One region of the Kluyvera sp. NPDC087067 genome, then DNA from elsewhere that is predicted to be linked to it. Evidence: riboswitches for the same ligand, from Rfam matches in the RefSeq annotation. Region 1 holds a riboswitch; each other region holds the start of a gene.
What was found. A riboswitch is a leader RNA that binds a small molecule or an ion and turns the genes downstream of it on or off. The one in region 1 is predicted to bind thiamine pyrophosphate.
Positions count from the first base shown of each region.

Region 2: linked by a shared signal. The riboswitch ahead of thiM (hydroxyethylthiazole kinase) and the one ahead of thiC (phosphomethylpyrimidine synthase ThiC) in region 1 are both predicted to bind thiamine pyrophosphate.
Region 3: linked by a shared signal. The riboswitch ahead of thiB (thiamine ABC transporter substrate binding subunit) and the one ahead of thiC (phosphomethylpyrimidine synthase ThiC) in region 1 are both predicted to bind thiamine pyrophosphate.

Region 1 covers NZ_JBIUZS010000013.1:27,975-31,253, reverse strand. Annotated here, with positions in the region: gene nudC (NAD(+) diphosphatase) at 1-646, opposite strand, end outside; gene rsd (sigma D regulator) at 744-1,229, shown strand; TPP riboswitch at 1,283-1,392, shown strand; gene thiC (phosphomethylpyrimidine synthase ThiC) at 1,476-3,279, shown strand, end outside.
Region 2 covers NZ_JBIUZS010000003.1:228,427-231,705, forward strand. Annotated here, with positions in the region: gene ACIPDS_RS09825 (hypothetical protein) at 276-908, opposite strand; TPP riboswitch at 1,093-1,189, shown strand; gene thiM (hydroxyethylthiazole kinase) at 1,223-2,008, shown strand; gene thiD (bifunctional hydroxymethylpyrimidine kinase/phosphomethylpyrimidine kinase) at 2,005-2,805, shown strand; gene fbaB (class I fructose-bisphosphate aldolase) at 2,951-3,279, shown strand, end outside.
Region 3 covers NZ_JBIUZS010000007.1:202,564-205,842, reverse strand. Annotated here, with positions in the region: gene sgrR (HTH-type transcriptional regulator SgrR) at 1-1,640, shown strand, start outside; TPP riboswitch at 1,676-1,775, shown strand; gene thiB (thiamine ABC transporter substrate binding subunit) at 1,805-2,788, shown strand; gene thiP (thiamine/thiamine pyrophosphate ABC transporter permease ThiP) at 2,764-3,279, shown strand, end outside.

The DNA of each region.
Region 1 (3,279 bases):
CAATGACGATATCGCCGCTGTCATACTCGGCCATATAGGCGGTCATCAGCGACTGCGGGAACGGCCACGGCTGTGAGGTCACGTAGCGCAGATTCTTCACCTTGATACCGCTCTCTTCCATCACCTCGCGCGCCACCGCCTGCTCCAGCGTTTCGCCTACCTCAACAAAGCCCGCGAGCACAGTATGTACGCCGTTACGATGGCGAACGTGCTGCGCAAGCAGAATCGAATCATCACGACGAATGGCGACAATAATGCAGGGCGCGATTTGCGGATAGTAGCGTTCGCGGCAGTGGCTACAGAGCATCGCCCATTCGGTTTTGCTCGGATGCATGGTGTGGCCGCAGTAACCGCAGAATTTGTGCGAACGGTAGAACTCGGTTAGCTGTACACCACGCCCGGCAAGCTGGAACAGACCGACATCCTGGTCGAGAACCTGACGCACCGACCCCATGTCGTGGCGACGTTGTTGCTGTACCAGCCACACCGGCAGATTGTCCCATTCACCAATGTGCAGCGCGCGCTGCCCCACAAGATCGAAATTAACCGCTTCGCCGCAGGGTATTTCTCCACCAGGCAGCCATAATTTTTGTTCGTGGCTGACTATCCACCAACCGCGATCCCATTTTTCAATTATACGATCCATATCTCTTGCGCAACCTTTGCTTCACAGGCATGTTGTTAACATTATGATTACATAATGACGTGAGCAGAATTTAATCTTACCGATGCGGGGTCAACTTATGTTAAACCAGTTAGAAAGTCTAAAAGAGCGTATTCATGGACACCACAAACTGGTCGACCGCTGGCTGAATATTCGTAAGCACCTGCTCGTGGCGTACTACGATTTGGTTGGCCTTAAGCCTGGCAAAGAATCGTTTATGCGGCTTAATGAAAAAGCGCTCGATAACTTTTGCCAGCGGCTGGTCGACTATCTGTCTGCCGGTCATTTCAGTATTTATGAACGCATTATCCATAAAATGGAAGGCGAGAGTCCGCTTTTAAACGCCACCAAAATCTGGCCACAGCTGGACGCAAATACCCAACTGATTATGGATTTCTACGATTCGACGCTGGAAAACGCCATTGACCAGGACAACGTTTCTCAATTTCAGCAGGCGCTTTCTGATATTGGTGAAGCGTTAGAGGCCCGTTTCCGGCTGGAAGATCAGTTAATCATGCTGGCCTTTAAGACGCTTAACGAAGGCGAATTCAAACGCCCGGCTTGAGATTTAATGTATTAACGCGTAGTTTACAATCATTACCTCTGATAATCAGAGGTCGCTTCTTGTCGGAGTGCCCAGTGTGTAAGCACGGGCTGAGACCGTTAATTCGGGATCCGCGGAACCTGATCAGGTTAAGACCTGCGAAGGGAACAAGAGTTAATCTTCAGTTGCATCGCCCATGGGCGATCTTCCCTCTTGCTTCATCCGTCGTCTGACAAGCCATATCCTTACTTTTTTCTGGAATGAGCTATGTCTGCCACTACTAAACCATCCCGCCGCGAACAGCGCGCCCAGGCCCAACACTTTATCGATACCCTGGAAGGAACCGCCTTCCCTAACTCAAAACGCATTTACATTACCGGTTCACGGCCGGATATCCGTATTCCGATGCGTGAAATCCAGCTTAGCCCCACGCTGATTGGCGGCTCGAAAGAGACCCCGCAGTATGAAGAAAATGAAGCTGTGCCGGTCTATGATACCTCCGGCCCATACGGCGACCCGCAGGTGGCGATTAACGTCCAGCAGGGTCTGGCAAAGCTGCGCCAGCCGTGGATTGTTGCGCGCGACGATAGCGAAGAGTTAGACGACCGTAGCTCAGCCTATACCAAAGAACGTCTGGCCGATGACGGACTTGATGAGCTGCGTTTTACCGGGTTACTCACGCCAAAACGGGCCAAAGCTGGGCGCTGCGTCACCCAGCTACACTACGCGCGCCAGGGGATCGTCACCCCGGAAATGGAGTTTATCGCCATCCGCGAAAACATGGGCCGCGAGCGTATCCGCAGCGAAGTTTTACGCCACCAGCACCCGGGAATGAGCTTTGGTGCCAGCCTGCCTGAAAATATCACCCCGGAATTCGTGCGCGATGAAGTGGCCGCCGGACGCGCCATCATTCCTGCCAATATCAATCACCCGGAATCAGAACCGATGATTATCGGGCGTAATTTCCTCGTCAAAGTTAACGCGAATATCGGCAACTCGGCGGTCACCTCCTCCATCGAAGAAGAAGTGGAAAAACTGGTGTGGTCGACGCGTTGGGGCGCAGATACGGTGATGGATTTGTCCACCGGACGCTACATTCACGAAACCCGCGAATGGATCCTGCGTAACAGCCCGGTGCCAATCGGTACGGTGCCGATCTACCAGGCGCTGGAGAAGGTCAACGGGATCGCCGAAGATCTGACCTGGGAAGCGTTCCGCGATACGCTGCTGGAGCAGGCCGAACAGGGCGTGGACTATTTCACCATTCACGCAGGCGTACTGCTGCGCTACGTGCCGATGACCGCGAAACGTCTGACCGGCATTGTTTCACGCGGCGGCTCGATTATGGCGAAATGGTGCCTCTCTCATCACAAAGAAAACTTCCTGTTTGAGCACTTCCGCGAAATCTGTGAAATTTGCGCCGCTTATGACGTTTCCCTGTCGCTGGGCGATGGTCTGCGTCCGGGTTCCATTCAGGATGCCAACGACGAAGCGCAATTCTCCGAGCTGCATACGCTAGGTGAACTCACCAAAATCGCCTGGGAGTACGATGTGCAGGTGATGATTGAAGGCCCGGGCCACGTGCCGATGCAGATGATTAAGCGCAACATGACCGAGGAGCTGGAGCACTGTCATGAAGCGCCGTTCTACACCTTAGGGCCGTTGACCACCGATATTGCGCCGGGCTATGACCACTTCACCTCCGGGATTGGCGCCGCAATGATTGGCTGGTTTGGCTGTGCGATGCTGTGCTACGTCACCCCAAAAGAGCACCTCGGCCTGCCAAACAAAGACGATGTGAAGCAAGGGCTGATTACCTACAAGATTGCCGCTCATGCCGCCGATTTAGCCAAAGGCCATCCAGGCGCGCAGATCCGCGACAACGCCATGTCAAAAGCGCGCTTCGAATTCCGCTGGGAAGACCAGTTCAACCTGGCGCTTGATCCCTTCACCGCTCGCGCCTACCACGATGAAACCCTGCCGCAGGAATCCGGCAAAGTGGCCCACTTCTGCTCAATGTGCGGGCCAAAATTCTGCTCGATGAAGATCAGCCAGGAGGTGCGCGACTACG
Region 2 (3,279 bases), on a different contig from region 1:
CGATTAAAGTAATTAATGATGTTAAGGCACCTGCTAATGGTGTACTTCATCTATTCAGCTATGGAGGCTGTTTTGAAAAAGATTCTTGCATTACCTCTTATGTTCTTTTCCTTCTCATCCTTCTCTGAAGGAGTCCCGTCTACAGATGTACAACCATTAGGAGATATTCCGCGCTGTTCATTTCTCGATAAGGTTGAGAGACTAGGGCTTGAAGGGACTATCAAGCATTAACTCAGCGAACAGCGACAACGAAAACTGAAAACATAAGAGTCGGGCTAATCCCGGCTTTTTTTATTAACTTTGCTGAAGTCAAAAAAATCATCAAATTTAATAATATCTATCCCGGCGATAGCGTTATTAACGCCTTTCATCCGTTCACCATGTTCATCATAAAAACTACGAATTGTCGCGAATTCCTCTGCTGTTATCTGCTCTTTAAGCAAGGCCTGAGTTATGAGGTTTACTAATTTCGATATAGCTATTTGCGTTTCACCAGCAGAGTGTAGAAGAGCGTTGAATGGTTCCCAAGCTGGTTGTTTAATGGCAACGTTATAGTGGCTAACTTTGACGAAACAGCTACCAATACGAAAGGTGTTTTCCGCCATGTCTCTCAACGAACCTTGAATTTGATAGTAGCTTTCTTGATCTACTTTTTGACCAGTCTTTGCGAGCGTGTCGATAAAAGTCATTATGCGTGTAAGGTCAAAACGCATACGATTATAACGGCCCCTCGTAGCATCAATCTCATCTTTAAGCGCTATTGCAGAGGCGAAAGCTTGCTCCATTTTCTTGTTTTTCACCATCTCCTGAAGTTTAACCCCGCCGAAGATGACACCACCAAGCAAGCTTAAACCTGTTACAGCATTCGAAGCGATAGAGATAACGTTATCCCATGCTTGTAAATCCATCAGGACCTCTTTTTGTGCGATAGTTGGCGGCTTATGAGTATTCTACATGGTACACATTTTGTCACCCAACCTGTCACACATAGCCCAAAAGGGCCGCGTTTGTCGTTTACAAGACTTCCCGCTGGCATTAATATCCTGATCAGGGATTAATGAGGAGCATTAATCGCAATCTTTTGATTTTGTAGTAAATGACTCGGGGTGCCCTTCCTTGTGAAGGCTGAGAAATACCCGTACCACCTGATCTGGATAATGCCAGCGTAGGGAAGTCAGAGGCCGACGGGTCTTGCTTCTTCGCGTTATGGCAGGAGCAAACCATGCAACCCGACCTGCTAAACCCGGCGCAGCGTATGCGCACCGTACATCTCCTCAATCAACATGCCCCGCTTGTTCACTGTATGACTAACGACGTCGTACAGACCTTCACGGCTAACGTTTTGCTGGCCCTTGGCGCATCGCCTGCGATGGTTATCGACGCTGGCGAGGCCGCGCAGTTTTCTGCTATTGCCAATGCGCTGTTAATTAACGTGGGCACGCTAACCGTGCCGCGCGCGCAGGCGATGCGGGCAGCGGTGGAGAGCGCTAACCGTGCGGATACGCCATGGACGCTTGACCCGGTTGCCGTGGGCGCCTTAACGCTGCGCCATGAATTCTGCCGCGACTTACTGGCGCTTCACCCGGCAGCCATTCGTGGCAATGCCTCTGAGATTATGGCGCTGGCGGGCGTCAGCGCCGGTGGACGCGGTGTCGATACAACCGATACCGCCGCAGAAGCTCTTCCGGTGGCGGAATTGCTGGCGCGGGAGAGCGGGGCGATTGTGGCGGTCACCGGTGAGGTGGATTACATCACCGACGGACAACGCACGCTGGCGCTAGAGGGCGGCGATCCGCTGATGACACGCGTGGTCGGCACCGGCTGTGCGTTGTCAGCCGTTGTAGCGGCAAGCTGTGCCTTGCCGGGCGATCGTCTGGAGCATGTCGCCGCGGCCTGTGCGCTGATGAAATTGGCCGGGCAACGGGCCGCCTGCGGTCACGGGCCGGGAAGTTTTGTTCCTGCGTTCCTGGATGCGTTGTACGCGATGAAAGCGGAGGTGAACGTATGAAACGTATCAACGCATTGACCATCGCCGGAACCGACCCAAGCGGCGGGGCGGGCATTCAGGCCGACCTGAAAACCTTCTCTGCGCTGGGCGCCTATGGCTGTTCGGTGGTAACCGCGCTGGTCGCGCAAAACACGCGCGGCGTGCAGTCAGTTTATCGCATAGAGCCTGATTTTGTTGCCGCCCAACTGGATTCGGTATTTAGCGATGTGCGTATTGATACCACCAAAATCGGTATGCTGGCGGAGACTGATATTGTTGAAGCGGTGGCTGAACGCCTTAAGCGCTATCGTATTCAAAACGTGGTGCTGGACACGGTGATGCTGGCAAAAAGCGGCGACCCGCTACTCTCATCGGCGGCGGTGGAGACGCTGCGGCAACAGCTATTGCCGCACGTGTCATTGATTACGCCTAATCTGCCGGAAGCCGCGGCGCTGCTGGATACGTCACACGCGCGCAATGAACGTGAAATGCTACAGCAGGGGCGAGCGCTGCGGGCGCTGGGCTGTGAAGCGGTGTTAATGAAGGGCGGTCACCTCGACGATAGCGAAAGCCCGGACTGGCTGTTTACCGCTGAGGGTGAAATTCGCTTCACCGCGCCGCGTGTCGCCACCAAAAATACCCACGGCACGGGCTGTACGCTTTCGGCGGCGCTGGCGGCCTTAAGACCACGGTATCAGAGTTGGCAGGAGACCGTACCGGTCGCCAAAGACTGGCTTTCCAGAGCGCTGGCTCAGGCCGACTCGCTGGAGGTTGGGGAAGGTATTGGCCCGGTACATCATTTCCATGAATGGTGGTAACTGGCACGGATGCGTGCCAGTTGGCTGCGCTTAAAATCAGCCAAAAGTTGGACATTCAGTGTCCCCGGTACCAGGCTTATCCTGCTCAAAAAAGTTGAGCAGGATAACCAGCCGACATGATATCGGCACTTACGGGAGCCTCACTATGACTGATATTGCGCAGTTGCTTGGCAAAGACGCCGACAGCCTTTTACAGCATCGTTGTATGACCATTCCGGCCGACCAACTCTACTTACCCGGCCATGATTACGTTGACCGGGTGATGGTGGATAACAACCGTCCACCTGCCGTGTTACGAAATATGCAGACGCTTTATAACCACGGGCGTTTAGGCGGTACCGGTTACTTGTCTATTTTACCGGTGGATCAGGGCGTCGAGCATTCCGCAGGGGCGTCGTTTGCGGCAAACCCGCTCTATTTTGATCCTAAGAACATTGTCGAACTGGCGATTGAAGCGGGCTGTAACTGCGTTGC
Region 3 (3,279 bases), on a different contig from region 1:
TGCAACAACAATTCATCCGCTTATGGCAGTGCTGCGAAGGAAAATCGCAGGAAACCACGCTGAATAATCTGGCTGAATTACTGAGCTGTTCTCGTCGCCATATGCGGACGCTGTTGAACACCATGGAGGCGCGCGGGTGGCTGACCTGGGAGGCGGAAGTCGGGCGCGGCAAGCGATCCAAGCTCACCTTCCTCTATACCGGTCTTGCGTTGCAGCAACAACGGGCGGAGGATCTGCTGGAGCAAGACAGGATCGATCAGCTGGTGCAATTAGTGGGCGATAAGGCCGCGGTGCGCCAGATGCTGGTGTCGCATCTAGGCCGCAGTTTCCGTCAAGGGCGGCATATTTTGCGCGTGCTTTATTACCGTCCGATGCACAATTTACTGCCAGGAACCGCTCTGCGCCGCTCTGAAACCCACATCGCCCGACAAATATTCAGCGCATTAACGCGGGTAAATGAGGAAAATGGGGAACTGGAAGCCGATATTGCGCACCATTGGCAGGCAATTTCCCCATTACACTGGCGTTTTTACCTGCGCCCCGGCATTCATTTCCATCACGGGCGTGAATTGGAAATGGAAGACGTCATCACCTCACTGCACCGCAGCATGACGCTCCCGCTGTTTTCTAATATTTCGCGCATCGACTCCCCTACCGCCTGGACGCTGGATGTCCATCTTGCGCAGCCCGATCGCTGGCTGCCGCTGCTGTTAGGCCAGGTTTCTGCGATGATCCTGCCGCGCGAGTGGCAGTCGCTGCCCGACTTTTCGCGTATGCCGGTCGGCACCGGCCCGTATGCGGTGGCGCGTAACAACCAAAATCAGCTGAAGATCCTCGCCTTTGACGACTACTTTGGTTTCCGGGCGCTCATTGACGAGGTGAACGTTTGGGTATTGCCGGAAATCAGCGAGGAACCCAACGGTGGTTTGACGCTGGAGGGCACCACCCAGAGCGAAAAAGCGGTCGAAAGCCGCCTTGAAGAAGGTTGCTACTATTTACTGTTCGACGCCCGCAGCCCGCTTGGCAACAATCCGGCGGTACGCCAGTGGCTGAGCCACATCTTCCATCCTAACAATCTTCTGTACCACGCGGGCGAGCAACACCAAAGCCATTGGTTCCCGGCTTACGGCCTGCTGCCGCGCTGGCACCATGCCCGCAGCCGCGCCTGTGAAAAACCGGCAGGATTAGAATCGGTAACGCTGACCTATTACCGCGAACACGTAGAGCATCGGACGATTGGCCTCATTATGGAATCCCTGCTGGCAGCGCATCAGGTGAAATTAAATATCCGGGAAGTGGAGTATGAGGAGTGGCATCAGGGCGAGGTGGTCAGCGATATCTGGCTTAATAGCGCCAACTTTACGCTGCCGCTGGATTTTTCGCTGTTTGCCTTTTTGTATGAAGTGCCGCTTATCCGCCACTGTATTCCTCTCGACTGGGAACAGGATGCCGAGCGCTGGCGCGCCGACGACCTCCCGCAGGCCGACTGGTGCCAGCAGCTTTTAGCGAATCAGTGCGTGGTGCCGCTCATTCACCACTGGCTGATGCTACAAGGTCAGCGCAGTATGCGCGGCGTGCGAATGAATACTTTAGGCTGGTTCGACTTTAAATCCGCATGGTTTGCGCCGCCGGATTCATAAGGCTTTTGATTTATTCACGTAATCATTACAATGTGGCGTTCTCAACGGGGTGCTGCGCCGAGTGCGCACGCTGAGATATACCCGTCGAACCTGATCCGGATAATCCCGGCGAAGGGATTTGAGGCTGACTCAAAATCCTTTGCCACCATGAATAAAGGTGCAAAGTGCTTAAAAAATTACTCCCCTTGCTGGCGCTCATTGCCGTGCCAGCATTCGCTAAACCCGTCCTCACGGTCTACACCTACGATTCTTTCGCCGCTGATTGGGGACCTGGGCCTGCGGTCAAGAAAGCGTTTGAAGCCGACTGTCAGTGCGAGCTGAAATTTGTGGCGCTGGAAGACGGTGTATCGCTGTTAAACCGTCTGCGTATGGAAGGCAAAAACAGTAAAGCCGACGTGGTATTGGGGCTGGATAACAACCTCCTGCAGGCAGCAACCGATACCAAACTGTTTGCCAAAAGCAATGTGCCCACAACCGCCGTCAGCATTCCGGGTGGCTGGAATAACGACACCTTCGTTCCATTCGACTACGGCTACTTCGCTTTCGTCTACGATAAAAACAAACTCAAGAATCCGCCAAAAAGCCTGAAAGAACTGGTGGAAAGCGACCAGAAATGGCGCGTTATCTATCAGGATCCCCGCACCAGTACGCCGGGTTTAGGCCTGCTGCTGTGGATGCAGAAAATCTATGGCGATAAAGCGCCAGAAGCCTGGCAGAAACTGGCGGCTAAAACCGTCACCGTGACCAAAGGCTGGAGCGAAGCCTACGGCCTGTTCCTGAAGGGGGAAAGCGATCTGGTGCTAAGCTACACCACCTCGCCGGCCTACCACATTATCGAAGAGAAGAAAGATAACTACGCCGCGGCGGCCTTTACGGAAGGCCATTATCTGCAGGTGGAAGTGGCGGCAAAAACCGCAGCCAGTAAGCAGCAGAAACTGGCGGATCAATTCCTGAACTTTATGGTTTCTCCTGCCTTCCAGAAGGCGATCCCAACCGGCAACTGGATGTATCCGGTGACGCAAGTTGCGCTGCCAGAAGGCTTTAACACCCTGGTGAAACCGCAAACTGCCCTGCAATTTACGCCGCAGCAGGTAGCGACCGAACGTCAAAACTGGATTAACGCATGGCTCCGCGCCGCCAGCCGCTAATTCCCCACTGGCTCTATCCCGGGCTTGCGGCCACCACGCTGATGGTGGCCGTCGCTCTGGCGGCATTTTTGTCGCTGTGGTTTAACGCCCCGGAAGCCTCATGGTCGACGCTGCTTGCCGACAGCTACCTGTGGCACGTGGTGCGCTTCTCCTTCTGGCAGGCGTTTCTTTCGGCATTGTTGTCCGTCATTCCTGCAATTTTCCTTGCCCGCGCGCTCTATCGCCGACGCTTCCCCGGCCGGCAGCTGTTGCTACGACTGTGCGCCATGACGCTCATTTTGCCGGTGCTGGTCGCCGTGTTCGGTATTCTGAGCGTTTACGGTCGTCAGGGCTGGCTGGCGCAGCTTTGCGCCTGGTTTGGCTGGCAGTGGCATTTCTCCCCCTACGGCCTGCAAGGGATCCTGCTGGCGCACGTGTTCTTTAATATGCCGATGGCAACCCGTCTGCTGCTACAGGCGCTGGAACAAGTTCCCGGCGAACAGCGCCAGCTT